DNA from 2 places in the Pseudoalteromonas sp. S3178 genome. Region 1 is predicted to be linked to the other one. Evidence: predicted binding sites of a transcription regulator. Region 1 holds the regulator's gene; the other holds the start of a gene.
What was found. The regulator FliA, encoded in region 1, starts transcription of late flagellar genes. The targets are predictions, from matches to a motif close to CTAAAGNTNNNNNNNNNNNNGCCGATA.
Positions count from the first base shown of each region.

Region 2: the regulator FliA is predicted to act here: its motif matches at 7,264-7,290, upstream of CWC11_RS14080 (VC2046/SO_2500 family protein).

Region 1 covers NZ_PNCW01000012.1:45,031-53,323, forward strand. Annotated here, with positions in the region: gene CWC11_RS02705 (protein-glutamate methylesterase/protein-glutamine glutaminase) at 1-853, opposite strand, end outside; gene CWC11_RS02710 (chemotaxis protein CheA) at 912-3,134, opposite strand; gene CWC11_RS02715 (protein phosphatase CheZ) at 3,150-3,917, opposite strand; gene cheY (chemotaxis response regulator CheY) at 3,935-4,318, opposite strand; gene CWC11_RS02725 (RNA polymerase sigma factor FliA) at 4,359-5,069, opposite strand; gene CWC11_RS02730 (MinD/ParA family ATP-binding protein) at 5,096-5,956, opposite strand; gene flhF (flagellar biosynthesis GTPase FlhF) at 5,949-7,433, opposite strand; gene flhA (flagellar biosynthesis protein FlhA) at 7,455-8,293, opposite strand, start outside.
Region 2 covers NZ_PNCW01000049.1:26,928-35,220, forward strand. Annotated here, with positions in the region: gene CWC11_RS14040 (class I SAM-dependent methyltransferase) at 1-346, opposite strand, end outside; gene CWC11_RS14045 (HD domain-containing protein) at 486-1,142, shown strand; gene CWC11_RS14050 (VOC family protein) at 1,144-1,575, shown strand; gene CWC11_RS14055 (response regulator) at 1,572-2,567, opposite strand; gene CWC11_RS14060 (MHYT domain-containing protein) at 2,585-5,905, opposite strand; gene CWC11_RS14065 (M48 family metallopeptidase) at 6,225-6,923, shown strand; tRNA gene CWC11_RS14070 (tRNA-Tyr) at 6,994-7,078, opposite strand; tRNA gene CWC11_RS14075 (tRNA-Tyr) at 7,128-7,212, opposite strand; gene CWC11_RS14080 (VC2046/SO_2500 family protein) at 7,325-7,852, shown strand; gene CWC11_RS14085 (DUF6172 family protein) at 8,233-8,293, shown strand, end outside.

The DNA.
Region 1 (8,293 bases):
ATACACGCAATGTTCTATTTGAGCCGCGCCCTTCAACCATCATTTGTTGCCCACCTGGCGCTAAGTAAGCCGTTCCAGGTTGTAAACGATCCCCTTGCTGAGCTTCTTTTACTTTAATTTGGCACAATCCATTTAGACGTGCAGCAAATGCTGGCGTGAACGCAGCAGGCATGTGTTGAATAAGTAAAATTGGGTGAGGAAAATTTGCAGGTAACTGAGTTAAAATAGTTTGTAGTGCAACAGGTCCCCCTGTTGATGTACCTATTGCAACAAGTTGGTAGTGTTTACCACTTGCTCGTATTGACGCATTATTTGAGTGAGCTTTTGCAGGCTCAGTACGTTGAAAGCTTCTATCAGGCTGCTTTACAGTGCTAGCCCCTGAAAAACTAGAGCGTACAGACGTTGCTCTTTCTACTGGTTTACTTGTAGTGATTGGCTTAAACGCTCTTGGCGCCCGCCTTCTTCCTATTTCTTTTACTTTTGTTTGTAGTAACTTAATAGCATCTTCGTTATTACGCGCAATATCTTCGAATTTTTTTGGTAAAAAATCCATTGCTCCAGCATCTAGTGCATCTAATGTTGCTGTTGCACCATCACGTGTTAGCGACGAAAACATTAATATCGGCGTTGGATTACTCGCCATTATTTCTTTCACAGCACTAATGCCATCAAGCACGGGCATTTCTACATCCATAGTGATCATGTCAGGGCGTAGCTGCGCTGTTTTTTCTACAGCTTCTCTGCCATTTACAGCAAAACCTATAACGTGTATGTCGCTATCTTGTTCAAGTATTTCGCTTACTCTACGGCGAAAAAAGCTTGAATCATCAACAACTAAAACTTTAACGGCCATTTAGCTCTCTTATTAAGTTTATGCGCAGGTAAGTATTTACTACATACCTGCATTATTATTAGCCTGCGTAATGTTTTAACATGCTTGGAACATCAAGAATAAGTGCAATACCACCATCAGAGGTAATTGTAGCGCCTGCCATACCTGGCGTGCCTTGAAGCAATGCATCAAGCGGCTTAATTACCACTTCCTCTTGGCCTATTAATGAATCGACAACAAAACCAACTTGCTGCGTTCCAATTTGAACAATAACAACATGTCCTTGGGCTTTTCGCTGAGAGCGGTCTGCACCTTTAACTAGCCAATGCTCTAGATAAAATAACGGAATCGCTTTTTTACGCACAATAATTGTTAATTGACCATCAACAACATTTGTCTTAGTTAAATCTAAATGGAATATCTCACTTACCCCAGCCAGTGGTAAGGCAAATGTTTGTGCCCCAACAATAACCATTAGAGTAGGTAAAATAGCTAAAGTTAGAGGAACTTTTATTTCTAAAATAGTGCCTACACCTAGCTCAGACTGTATGCTAACCGAACCATTCAATTGAGTGATTTTAGTTTTTACTACGTCCATCCCTACACCACGGCCAGAAATATCTGAAATTTCTTCTTTGGTAGAAAAACCTGGAGCAAAAATTAGGTTATAAGCTTCAGTGTCAGAAAGTCGACTCGCTTGGTCATGATCGAGAACGCCTTTACTAATCGCTATTTTTTTGAGTTTCTCAGCGTCCATACCTGCACCATCATCTTTAATGGTTAACAAAATATGATCGCCTTCTTGCGATGCAGATAACGTTACATTACCTGTTCGTGGTTTGCCTGCGGCTTCACGGGCGGCTGGCATTTCAATTCCATGATCGACTGAATTACGAACTAAATGCACAAGAGGATCGGCAAGCGCTTCAACTAAGTTTTTATCTAAATCAGTTTCTTCACCAACAAGTTGTAGATTTATATCTTTATTTAAACTACGCGCTAAATCACGAACAACACGAGGGAAACGGCCAAAAACCTTTTTGATTGGCTGCATTCGTGTTTGCATAACCGCACCTTGAATATCAGCAGTTACTACATCAAGATTAGATATTGCTTTACCCATGGCCTCGCTATCAGAGTTAGTGGCAAGACTCACTAAGCGATTTCGAACAAGTACTAGCTCACCCACCATATTCATAATTTGATCAAGACGTTTAGTATCTACACGTACTGTAGTTTCAGCTGGCGGTGGTGCTGCCTTTTTAGGTGCAGGAGGTGCTTTTGCTGCAGGCTTTTCAGGTGCTTTGTCAACTGGTTTTGGTGCAGGGGCTTTAGCTGGTTCCGCTTTTTTTACCGGCTCAGGCTGTTTTGCAGCTGGCGGTGAAACAGGCTCAGGTTGTTTTGCAGCTGGTGCGCTTTCTATCGATTTAGGAGCAGTCCCTTTACCATGAAGCTCATCAAGAAGCGCTTCAAACTCATCATCACTAATTTCATCATCTGACGATGAACTCACATCGTTTGGTGTTGCTTTAGCTTGTTCAACAGGAGCTTGTGCAGTGTTACTTTTTTCTGGTTCTGAGTTTGCTACAGCACCAAAACTACCAACACCATGCAATTCATCTAATAAACTATCGAATTCATCATCTGTTATATCGCCGCTAAAATCAGCACCGCTTGCTGTTGCTTCTTCAGCAATAGGACCTTGTCCTTTACCATGAAGTTCATCAAGCAGGTTTTCAAATTCGTCTTCGGTAATTTCATCTATTTGTGCATCAGCTGCGCTAGGTGCACCACTAAATAATTCATCAAAAGCAAATGGGTCTTCTTCGTCTATATCATTCGCTTCTACAGACTCAGCTTGAGGTTGATCTGGTTCATTTTGGGATGCTGCACCGGCTAGTTCAGCCTCTGTCGGCGGTAAACCAAGTATGTGAAGAGTTTCGAGTAACTGGGGGTCTGCAGGTTCAGGTTTGTCTCTATTTTGAATAGTCGCAAACATTTCGTTAATGGTGTCGAGGGCTTGTAATATAACATCCATCAACTCAGAGTTGACAGTTCGCACTCCTTGACGCAGTAAATCGAATACGTTTTCTGCACCATGACACGCATCAACAAGCTCCGTCATTGCTAAAAAGCCGGCACCACCTTTTACGGTATGAAAACCTCTAAATATAGCATTTAGTAGTTCGGTATCTTCTGGGTTATTTTCCAGCTCAACTAACTGTTCAGATAAAAGCTCTAGGATTTCTCCAGCTTCTACCAGAAAGTCTTGTAAAATATCTTCATCGACTTCAAAGCTCATGCAGTTACTCTCCTCTTAGAAGCCCAAACTTGATAAAAGATCATCGACTTCATCTTGATCAGATACAACATCATTACGTGAATCTTTATCAATAATAGGGCCTTCAGGACCTGCTAAAGTTTGTGTGGCAACTGGTTCTTCTGTTTTTTGTTGTTCTATTATTTCAGCTGTGCTGTCATCTTGTGCAGCAAAGGCTGTTAAAAGATGGAGTAAGCTCTCTTCAACTTCTCTTACAAGTTCTATAACACGACGAATGACCTGTCCGGTTAGATCCTGATAGTCTTGAGCCATTAACACGTTGGTCATTAAGCTCTGTAACTCATCGGTTTTATGATGAGAGTTGTTCATAAACTTATCGATGCTATGACACAGCGTCTTAAACTCACCTAACTCAATTTCGCGACTCATTAAGCGATCCCAAGTCGGTTTAATATGAGATATTTCATCTGCTAATTGCTGAGCAATAGGCAAACTTGCTTCAACGGCATCCATTGTTTTATTAGCTGCATTTTCTGTCATTTCCATAACATAATTAAGCCGCTTTTTAGCATCAGGAATAGCGTCAGTAGTTAAGTCAGTTAAACGTGTATCAAGTTCAAAGCTTTTAAGCGCTTCGTGCAATTGACGGGTTAACTTTCCAACTTCAGCAAATAATTCAGATTGCTCTTGTGAAGCGGTTTCTAAAATTAACTGATTGGCTTTCTCTTGCTCACCGTTTTCTAAAAAAACGACGAGTTGTCGAGCTTGTTCTAAAGTTATTTGAGGCGCAGCAGGTGCTGACATAAGCCTCTCCCCCATCATTAACCTAAACGTTCAAATACTTTTTCTAATTTAGTTTTTAATGTTCCAGCCGTAAAAGGCTTAACAATATAACCATTAACACCAGCTTGAGCTGCTGCAATTATTTGTTCTTTTTTAGCTTCAGCTGTCACCATTAGTACAGGGATATGCTTTAGCTTATCATCTGCACGAATCGCTCTTAAAAGGTCAATACCTTGCATTCCCGGCATGTTCCAATCTGTAACCACAAAATCAAATACTTGATTTTGTAACATAGGCAAAGCTGTAGAACCGTCATCAGCTTCTTGAACGTTAGTGAAGCCTAAGTCACGTAACAGATTTTTAATAATACGTCTCATCGTTGAAAAATCATCAACAACAAGAATTTTCATGTTTTTATCCAAAACATCCTCCAGTGAGGTTTTAACCTTAGTTTACTTACTACTAATTTATCCAGTCATTGATTTTAGCTTTAAGCTTAATCATCGCCTGACCATGTATTTGACTTACACGCGATTCACTTACATCGAGTATATGTCCTATTTCTTTTAAATTCATTTCATCGTTATAGTACAAAGAAAGTACCATTGCATCACGCTCTGGTAATGACTTAATTGCACTAAGCAAAGACTCATTAAACCGTTCATTTTTAACATTATTAAAAGGTTTGTCTAGTGATAAATCTTGCCCTACCGGAGTGATAACATCTTCATCAACTCCAAGATCCTCAATACCTAATACTTTACTTGCGTTAACATCATTTAAAATATGATGGTACTCATTTAACGAAATTTCAAGTTTTTCAGCAACTTCAGTATCTGATGGTTCACGATTTAAGCTGCTTTCAAGCTCCGTGATGGCCTCAGCTACTTGTCTACTTTTACGGTGTACTGAGCGAGGGGCCCAATCACCACGGCGCATTTCATCGAGCATAGCTCCACGTATTCTTATACCTGCGAAGGTTTCAAAACTTGCGCCTTTGGTTGCATCAAAGTTTTTTGAAGCTTCAATTAAACCTATCATTCCTGATTGAATTAAATCATCAAGTTGAACACTTGGCGGTAATCTAGCAATTAGATGGCATGCCACTTTTTTTACAAGCGATGCATGCTTTTCAACAATCACATTTAAGTTTTGTGTTGTTTGATATCCCATAGCTCTATTCACCAATGTTGTCATAATTAGCCGTTTACTAGTTTTTCAATGAAAAACTCTAAATGCCCAGATGGTTGGTTTGGTATTGGCCATTTAACTGCTTTTGTTGCCAGCGTTTTAAATGCAAGGGCTGCTGGCGAATTCGGAAAGAGTTCTACAATTACTTTTTGACGACGCGTTGATTTACGCATATTTTCATCATATGGAACGGTGGCAACAAGCTCCATTGAAATATCTAAAAAACGATCGGTTACTTTAGATAACTTTGCAAATAACTCTTGGCCTTCTCGCATACTGCGGACCATATTTGCAACAATTTTAAATTTATAAACACCATGCTCACGGCTTAATACTTTAATTAATGCATATGCATCAGTTATTGATGTTGGCTCATCACAAACAACAACCATGACATCTTGTGCAGCGCGAGAAAAACTCAGCACCATGTCAGAAATACCGGCGGCAGTATCTACAATTAAAATATCAAATTCAGTGTTGAGTTCACTAAAGGCACGAATTAAGCCGGCATGCTCTGAAGGCGACAGTTCGACCATACTTTGCGAACCCGACGTAGCAGGTACAATTTTTATTCCTGCAGGGCCTTCAACTAAAATTTCATCCAGCTCACATTCGCCAGATAAAACATGTGACAAGTTGCGCTCTACGCGCAAACCAAGCATCACATCACAATTTGCTAAGCCTAAGTCGGCATCAAGCACTAATACTCGATTACCTTGCTGCCCTAATGCAATAGCAGTATTTAGAGAAACATTTGTTTTCCCTACTCCACCTTTACCACCAGTTACAGCGATAACTTTTACGCCGTTGTTATTGTTTTGACTCATTTTGCGCAGGCCGCTTGCTTGATCTAATACTGTGTTAATCATACATCCCTACTGTGCTTGGCGCCACTGCTTGGTGCCTTGAATGTTGTGCTTTTGTTCTTTTTAAATACAATTGCTCAGCCTTTTTAACTAGTTTCTCAGCATTTGCAACTCGAATATCTTCTGGTACTCGTTGCCCGTTAGTAAGATACCCTATTGGAAGGCGATTTTGAATCGCAATACTAATAATCTCACCCAAACTTAAAGACTCGTCTAACTTGGTGAAAATACAACCACTTAACTGTACTTTTTTAAAGTGACGTACGGTTTCTTGTAGTACATTAATTTGTGCTGTTGCACTTAGTACTAAATAACTACGAATATCAACGCGTTGATTACGCATCAATGTATTTAACTGCTCAGTTAAACGCAAGTCTCGCTGGCTCATACCTGCTGTATCAATTAATACTAGACGCTTATTACGTAAATGATATAAAACTTCAGCTAATTCATTAGCATCTTTTACTTGTTTAACTCCACAACCAATGATTCGTCCGTATGTGGCAAGCTGCTCATAAGCACCAATTCTGTAAGTATCAGTTGTGATTAATGCGACTTTATCAGCACCATATTTTTGAGCGCCTAACGCTGCAAGTTTAGCAACCGTTGTTGTTTTACCTACGCCTGTTGGGCCAACTAACGCATAAACACCACCTTGGCGAAGTATCTCGTTGTTAGTTGTTTGCATTTGATCTTCGACCATAGTTAATAATGCTTTCCAACCTTGTTGGCGAGATACATCGTCAGGCACAAAACAAGCCATTTGCTGAGCGACTTCTTTATCTATACCCATACCGACTAAACGGTCAACCATACACGCACGTGTTGGATCGCGACGCGCCATATCTTGTTGCATTAAACTCGATACTTGATGTTCAAGTAATTGACGAATTGCATTCATTTCCTCACGCATATTTGTCATTTCTTCGCTTTCATTATTTTTAGTTTGTGGGCGAGAATTTACAGGCGCTTCTAAATCATCAAAATCACGGTCTAAGTCGTCAAAACCTAAGCTATCAGCTTGCGTATGCGGACGCTGCGGGGCTACATCATCACGTGAAAACATATTATTGGTAGGACGCGCTTTAGCGACAGGCTCTTGGTAGTTGTCGGTAGTATCAATACCCGATTGTGAAAACATTGAAGCAAGCTCTGGAGAACGAGGACGTGGAGACTGGCGCTCTAATAACGCTTGTAAGCTGTCTGCAACTTTTGCTTGAGGCTCTGGTTTAGCACGCTGAGGCTCTGGTTTTACAAAATTATGCATACTTTGTTGTGGGGCTTGAGCACGTGTGTTTTGAGCTGCTTGAGGCTGCGAAGCTACTTTAGGGGCTGCCTTGTCATAATCAACCGCTGCTACAATTTCAACACCGTTAGCAAGCTTCTTATTTGACATAATAACCGCATCAACACCTAACTCATCTTTAACTTCTTTAAGTGCTGTGCGCATATCTTTAGCGAAAAAACGTTTAATTTTCATGGTTTAACCCCTGTTAAAATCTTATTGTTGGCCTACCGAGCTTACAATCTTGATCTGTCTTTCATCTGGTACCTCTTGATAAGACATCACCCTTAAACCAGGTATTGTGTACTTAACAAAACGAGATAACACAGTGCGTAACATTCCTGACGTTAGCAATATCGAAGGTTCGCCAGCCATTTCTTGGTTTTGATGCGCTTCGGTTAATGACACTTGAAGTCGCTCTGCAAGTCCTGGCTCTATACCGGCACCTTCGTCGCCTGCATTTTGCAGTGACTGATGCAACATCTGTTCCAACTCAGGCGCCAAGGTTATGACAGGGATTTCTGACGACATACCCACAGCGTCTTGAACAATCAATCTACGCAGTGAAATGCGCACTGCAGCCGTTAAAACATCGGGGTCTTGGCTTCGCGGGCCATATTCAACAAGGGTTTGTACAATTGAGCGCATATCGCGAATAGCGACACCTTCGTTTAGTAAATTTTGCAGTACTTTTACAATTACAGTCAATGGCAATACATCTGGCACTAGCCCTTCAACTAAGCGAGGGTGGCTTTTAGCAAGCATATCAAGTAGGTTTTGAACCTCTTCGTGTCCTAGTAATAATGCAGCACTATTTGTAAGTAATTGGCTTATATGCGTCGCAACAACGGTGGCTGAATCAACAACGGTGTAACCAAGAGATTGAGCTTCATCTTTTTGATCGGGCTTAATCCAAACAGCATCAAGTCCAAATGCAGGGTCTTTTGTGTCAACACCTTTAATTGGCCCAAATACTTGACCTGGATTTATAGCAAGTTCGTCACCATGCTTAAGCTCACTTTCGCCGGTAGATACACCCATCAACGTGATTCTGT
Region 2 (8,293 bases), on a different contig from region 1:
TTACACCTGGTAAATAGTCAGACTCTGCGGCACACAACCTAAAACCTGTTAAACCGCCTTCAGAAATAACGTGTTCGCGTGCATCAAGTGCTCTGCGTAAGCGGCGTTCAAAAAAGTGTTGGTCGATTACTTCTTTTTCGTCAAAACTCCATACACGCGCTCTTATTTGAGAGTGAGGGCTATAAGCTGCGGTTGCTAAAAACTTACCTTCATTATCGTGAATAGTAACTGTGTCGCCTAGACCCGGTTTACCTTTAATTTTTTTGATGGCTTTTGAAAATAACCAAGGGTGCTTTCTTTTTAATGATTTTTCGCGACCAGCTTGTAGGTAAACGGCAGATGACATAAGGCTTCTCAGTAGTAATAAATAAGCGCTGTATTTTAGTCAAGCAGGGCTCAACATACAATGAATGTTTTGCAAGGGGGGCATAAAGCACGGTAAAGTACGGATAAATCAGATATTAATTAGTTTTTGGAATGTTAACGTGCCCGATGTAGCTTTAAGCCCCGATTTAGAAATACTTAATTCAAAATGTAGGACGTTTATAACATCATTAATTCATGCTGATGTTGCTCACGATATTACACATATTGAACGGGTTGTGCGTGTTGCTGTGCAGCTATGTAATGCCGAACAGGCAAATATGCACGTTGTGTTACCTGCAGCTTGGATGCACGATTGCGTGGCAGTTGCTAAAAATCATCCGGATCGCGCAAAAGCCTCTACAATGGCTGCCGATAAGGCGATTGAGTTTTTAAAATCAATTAATTATGACGAGTCGCTGTTTGATGAGATTCACCATGCTATTGCGGCGCATAGCTTCAGTGCAAATATAAAAATTAAGACAGTTGAGGCACAAATAGTACAAGATGCCGACAGAATGGATGCATTGGGTGCTATTGGAGTGAGCCGATGTATGAAAGTAGGCGGCTCGATTAACCGATTACTGTATAACCCAAATGATCCTTTTTGTATTGAACGTGAAGCCGATGATAAAAAATATACGCTTGATCACTTTTTTATAAAACTACTGCATATTGCAGAAAGTATGAACACACCTTCTGCAAAAGCCGAGGCACAAAGGCGTACACAATACATGCATGCTTTTTTAGAGCAATTAAAGTCTGAGGTAGGCCAATAACATGGCTACACCTCTACTTGAAGGGATTGATCATTGCCATTTAAATGTAAATAATTTACAAGCAGCAATAAAATGGTATGAACATGTACTAGGCTTTTATGTTGTACCAGAGCTGGCGTTTTGGAATGAAGATGGCAAAGGGCCCTTAACGCTCGAAGATGAAAACAAAACCGCGCGTTTAGCATTGTTTGAACGAGAGGGGGACAGCAAAGGTATTGCGTTTGCAGCTACGGGTGAGCAATTTGTAATGTGGTTGAAGCATTTAGAGCAATTAAAGATAAAAACGGTACTGGCTGACCACGGTGTTACTTTTTCGATGTATTTTAAAGACGACAGTAATAATAGCCATGAAATTACCTCTCATGACTATAAGTATATCAAGCGTATTTATAAAAATGTTGAGTTAGGCTCTCATACTGCTAAGGCTAATTAAACTAACTCTTGGTTTGCCTCTTTAATGGCAATAATATCATCGAGCTTTTCAATAAATAAATTGATCAAATTAGGATCGAAGTGACTGCCAGCTTGGGACTGCAAATGCTCAACAGTTTCTTCTACGCTCCATGCTTCTTTATAAGGGCGCTTTGATGTAAGGGCGTCAAATACATCTGCGATTGCTACAATACGCCCTTCAACTGATATTTCCTCTCCCTTTATCCCATTAGGGTAACCTGTTCCATCCCATTTTTCGTGGTGCTCTATAGCAAGGGTGTGCGCGAGTTGTAAAAGTGGAGATGACGAATTGGCAAGAATTTGTGCACCTATTACAGCATGCTGCTTCATGTGGTCAAACTCATCGCTAGTTAAACGCCCAGGCTTTAATAAAATAGCGTCGGGTATGCCAATTTTACCTACATCATGCATAGGGGCTGCTTGGCGTAACAGTTCGGCCTCAGACTCGTCCATACCTAATGCTAAAGCAAGTACTTTACTGTACTGGCTCATACGGGCGATATGCTCGCCGGTATCTGTGTCTTTGTACTCTGCAGCACGGCCTAGGCGATGAACTAAATCAATATGTGCTTGTTTAAGCTGCTCAGCTTGAACGAGTGATAAATGTGTTTTAACGCGGGCTCTTACAATTGCGGGGCTTATAGGTTTTGTTATGTAATCTACAGCGCCTAATTCAAAACCTTTAAACTCATCACTTTCATCGCCAAGAGCAGTTACAAAAATAATAGGGATGTGTGATGTTTTTGGGTTTGCTTTAACTTTTTGACATACTTCAAAACCATTCATATCTGGCATCATAATATCGAGCAATATGAGTTTAGGGAGTTCTTTTTCAAGTAAAGCGAGCGCAGCATCGCCAGATTTAGCAAACGACATTCTGTACTGATTACCTAACACTTCACGCATTACTTTTAGATTTGCAGGTTCATCGTCAACAATTAATATACGAGGCCTATCTGTAGAAAAATCCATTAATTAAATACTCATTTTTATGTTAGGTTTTTAAGTAAGTTTTCAAGCATTGTTTGTGCACTATCAAAATCAAAATCGTCAAATGCATCAACGATTTCATTAACTTCATCTTGCAAGTTTGCCGATACGTTACGTTGTAGTTTGGCCAGCAGATCATCATTTAGTTCAGCATTTTGTGCATCTTGGCTCAATGTTTTACACAAAGTTTCTATTTCAGCGGTGCTGAGTGTATTTTCATCTGTGTTGCTTTGAGGTTTTTCAGGCTCTGGGCAATCGTTATTATCAAGCAGCTTAGAAATAACAGCGAGTTCATTTTTAATATTTTCGAGGGTACTAATTAGTAGCTCATCAGTTTGTTGTTGCTCTAGGGACGCTAATAACTTCATTAAAGTTGTTAAACCTAAATTACCTGCAACCCCTTTAAGTGTGTGTATCAGGCTGTGTACATCTTTTATATTTGATAGCTTCTCGGTGAACAGCACTTCAAAACGTTTATTGTTATCGTTAATAAATTTCTTAATTTCAGTAAGTTGTTTACACTTTGAACCCCAAAGCGTTAAACCTTTGTCAAAATCAATGTGTTGAGATTCAGGATCATTTTGTGAAATTACCATTTCTTTTGCTATACCCAAGCCAAGCACTTGGGCTATTTCTTGATTTAGCTGATTTATGTCAACTGGCTTATTAGCAAAGCCATTCATACCTGCTTTTTTAGCCGTTAATTTATCTTGCTGTAACACACTGGCTGTAAGCGCAATAATAGGGGTATATTTTAGCTGCCTTTGCTTTTCAATTATTCTAATTTTTTGTGTTGCTTGAATGCCATCACACTCAGGCATATGTATATCCATTAATATTACATCAAAATCTTGCTGCTCGAATACTTCAACCGCTTCAAGGCCATTAGATGCTTTGGTAACGAGGTGTTGATCGCGCGATAGTAATATTGAAAGTAGCTCTGTATTTTGCTCTATATCGTCTACAACAAGCACTCTTAGTGCAGGTAGTTGTGTATGCAGGCCATCAAAAAAGTCTATTTTAGTTTCATCACCTACGTTCAGTGGTAGCGAAAAGTAAAAACATGTTCCTTTACCTAACTCACTTACAAGGTTAATACTGCCGCCCATAAGCTCAACTAATTGTTTGCTTATTGTTGTTCCAAGCCCCGTGCCTCCAAATCGGCGTGTTGTGGTTCCATCGGCTTGCTCAAAAGGCTGAAAAACGGCTTGAACACGATCTTTTGCTATACCGATACCCGTGTCTTGAACTTCAAAAAATAAATGCTGATTTTGTGTTGTTCCAACCGTAACGGTTACAGAGCCTTTTTCTGTAAATTTAATAGCGTTGCCAATCAAATTAGTGAGTACCTGCCTCAATCGATCGGGGTCGCCGTAATAAGTGCTACTTACAGAGTCTTTTATCTTAAGCGTTAAGTTTAAATCTTTCTTTTTAGCCTCAAGCCAAAAGGTAGAAATAATACTGTCTATGACAGGCTTTAAACTAAAATGCACAGGCTCTATGGTTAGTTTTCCGCGTTCTAATTTAGCAGAATCTAAAATTTCGTTTAGTAATCTGAGTAATGAGCGGGCAGCATTATTTACTGTTACTAAATGCTTTTGCTGCTCTTGATCTAGCGGCGTATCCATTAATAAGTCACTAAAGCCTATTATTGAATTCATAGGCGTTCTAATTTCATGGCTCATATTAGCCATAAAAGACTGCTTAGCATGAGCTGCTTCTTCAGCTTTAAATTTAGCTTGTTCTAGGTTTTCTTCATACTCTTTGCGCTCAGTGATATCGACCAATACACCATCAATCCATTGTGGTTTATTATTTTTATCAAACGTAAAACTGCCTTTATCCAGTAGCCATAAAATCTTACCGTTACGGTGACGAATTCTATATTCAACAGAATATTGATGTTTTTCTTCTATTGCTTTTGTTACTGCTTCAACAATAGGTTGTTGGTCAGCTTTTAATATTAAGTCATTAAACTCAATACAGTGCTCAGTAAATTCATTAGGGTTATAGCCCGTAAGCTCACTTATATTTGGGCTAACAAATAACATAGTCCAGTTATCATCAAATCTGCACCTAAACGCTACTCCCGGCATGTTATCCATTAATGAACGGTATTTTTGCTCTTTTTCTTCTAAGCTTTTTTGTAAGGCGCGCTGCTCAGTTAAGTCGGTAATAAAGCCAACGTAAAGCGGGTTGTGACCTGGCTGGTTTACCTCGCCAATACCTAAACGAATAGGGAATACCTGTCCGTTCATATGCTTTGCATATACATCTCTATTAACACCAATTACTTTACCTAAATCGACATTATGCGCGTTTGATAGGTAGTCGTCGTGGTGCTTTGCAATATTGTCGTCCATCAACATTTTAACGTTTTTGCCTTGGACTTGATTTTCTCGCCAGCCAAAAATTTTACTGGCTGACTCATTAAAACTTAAAATAATACCGGCATGGTCAATAGTAACAATGCCATCAATAGCAGTACCTAAAATTGCATTTAATCGCGATTCATCTGCTGATTTTTCTTCAAGTAACATGCGATAGCGAACCATCCCATTGATCACACCAACCACGCTTGTAATAGCTATAGTTGCAGTGGCTACGGCAATAGCAATAAAAGTTAATCCCGCGCTTGCGTTAGCATCGTCGTATATGAGTGGGGATGTTGCTACAAATCGGGTGGCTGCCATTCCCATATAATGCATCCCCGCTACTGCAAAGCCTAAAATAATAGCGCTAACTAAATTATTTTGAAGAGAAGATAACGAAGGGAATACGCGTTCAAGGTTAAAGCGGCTGTACAAAGCGATAAAAGAAAGGCCTACAGCAACAATAATCGATAGCCCAAAAGTGAGTGGGTCATACCTAAGTAAAGGCGCAAGTTCCATTGCAGCCATGCCGCTATAATGCATTGTGCCAATACCAGCCCCCAGTAAAATAGAACAAATTGATAATACTCTTAAATTACCCCTACTATTAACAAGCATTGATACTGCGTACTGACACGCTACAAACGCAGGGATAAAAGACAGTAGTGTAATTGTTGGGTCATAATCAATATTAGTACACAGCGAAAATGCTAACATACCAATAAAGTGCATGCTCCAAATGCCAGCCGAAAAAACAGCTGCAGCAGTTATATTAGCTAAACGTTGGTAGCTAGGAAATTGAGTTTCTTTTGCGAGATCTATCAGCCGAGTGGTGAAAAAGGCTGCAAAAATAGCAATTAGTAACGACATAGTTACTAAAAGAGGATCGTAAACGCCATTAATGATTAAGCTAGGGTCTTGGTCTGTGATAAAAAAAGCTGATAACATAATGGCTCAAAATATAATCTTTATTTTTTTAGTTTAATCTAATTAATTAATAAATAAACTGTTAATTCAATGAACTGGTTAAAACAACGAATTTATTACTTTTTGTTTTCTTTTATTTATCAGAATATAGTTTTTTAGTCTGTGATAACTATTTAAGTGTCGCCCTTTTATTTCACCAAATTAGTTAAACTTGGGCTTATTTAAATTTTTTATTGGGTAATTCTTATTAAAATAATGGGTTAGTATATTTAATTAAGATAAGAGCGCATTTTACGATGTTTTATTAATTGCGAATGGATTTGTCGATCGCAAATAGTGTATGAGAATGACAGTGTTTGAGTATCAGTTAAAAAAAAGCACCAGACGAAAAACGGTTGCAATTAAAGTACATAATAAAAAAGTGACAGTGTATGCCCCTCAGTTTGTTAGCAATAAACAAATAGAAGAATGGCTTTTTGATAAGCAGACGTGGGTAAGAGCCCAATTAACTAAACAGCTTTATATTGCTGATACCAGACAGAACCCTCTAAGAGATAAGCAAGTTTTAATTTTTGATAGAGTTGTAAATATTGAATTTAAGCAGGGTGCTAAGTCAGAGGTCATAAAGTGTGATAACAATTTGCTTATTACTCATTCTTCACGCGTTAAAAATCTTGGACAAAAATATCAGCAACTTCTTGAAGAATACCTAAAAGAGCAGTTAACGGCATATATAGAAATGCGTTTAGCGTACTTTTGCGAAAAAATGGGCGAAGAGTTACCAATGCGTTTAAAAATCGCCATTTATAAGCGAAAGTGGGGAAGTTGTAATAGCAAACGCGAGTTAACCTTTAATTTGCATTTAATCGGAGCGCCTTATCATGCTATTGATTATGTGATTGTTCACGAGTTAGCGCACTTACGTCACCTAAACCACAGCAAAGCATTTTGGCAGCATGTTGAGTGTTTTTTTTCTGATTATAAAGCATCATCAAAATGGCTAAAGCAAAATAGTATGGGTTTACAATGGGTTTTTTAAGTTAATTTGAATATAGGAATATAGGAATATAGGAATATAGGAATATAGGAATATAGGAATAAAAAAGAAGTGGTGGAGGGAGCTGGATTCGAACCAGCGAAGGCTGAGCCGTCAGATTTACAGTCTGATCCCTTTGGCCGCTCGGGAACCCCTCCACACTATTTTTGTTACATTTGGCCCCACTTAACTTAGCGGTAAGAAAAGTGGTGGAGGGAGCTGGATTCGAACCAGCGAAGGCTGAGCCGTCAGATTTACAGTCTGATCCCTTTGGCCGCTCGGGAACCCCTCCAATGCAACGGCGCTGATAATAGCAAACTGCGTATTTAAGTAAAGAAAAAAGCTAAAGAAAATTGAAATAAAGCCGATAAATATCTATCAGTTACCACAATCGGCTAAAGACTATGCAAATCGATGATTTGTTAATCACAGAGGGTCAGCTAAATAGCAAACTTAATAATAGTGTGCATGAAAATCGCCGAGGCGAGTTTGCACTTCTATTAGCGATGCTTTCGCATGATGCATTAGACTTCAGTCAATTTCATCTGCCAAAAACAGAAATTAACAATACGGCTGAGTCTGAAGACTTTTTGAGAAAAAAATTTGGTGCTGGGCCTAAACAATCGCTAGCCCCCGATGAGTTTGATATGCTTATAGGGCGGTTTAATGCAGCTTTAATCTCAGAGCATGGTGCGCAAATGGGTATGAAAAGCATTAAGCTTAATCAATACCTAAAGCCCGAGCCACTCACAATTAGAGACGATGACAAGCATATTCCACTTAATGTGTTAGATAACTGCGAGATAGCGGTTAGACGACGGATTAAAAGTGAATATACTCAGTTGGCAAACCCACCTATTGACGCAGGTGCTTTTTACGATAGTTTAAACGACGATTCACTTCATCAACCACTTCATTTGATAGCGGTTTAACTTGTAATCACCTTGCATGAAAACATGCATCCTCTCTATAGTTTTCTTGTAATAAAAAGTCTGTAGAATACATTTTATTCAAGCTTTGCTTTATATAATGTCTAATACCAACCTGCATAAATCTTTGATCAATTTAACGAATTAAATTGCACTATAACGTCGTTAAAAATTTTTTATTTAGAACAACTAGATATAAAAATTTTTGCCTAGTTCTAGCGTAATTTTTTTTACGTTAAATAGACCCCATATATAAGCAGATTGGTATAATAATTGATTTAATGTAAAAAAAGCATCCAAAAATTAAATGCAATTGCTATAATGGCGACAAATGGTATGACATTAAATGCCGTTATCATTAAACCAAGGTAATTAGGAACGTAATGAAGAAAACATTCACGCTAAATCACGAGAAAATCAAATACCCTCGTATGGTTGATGCTG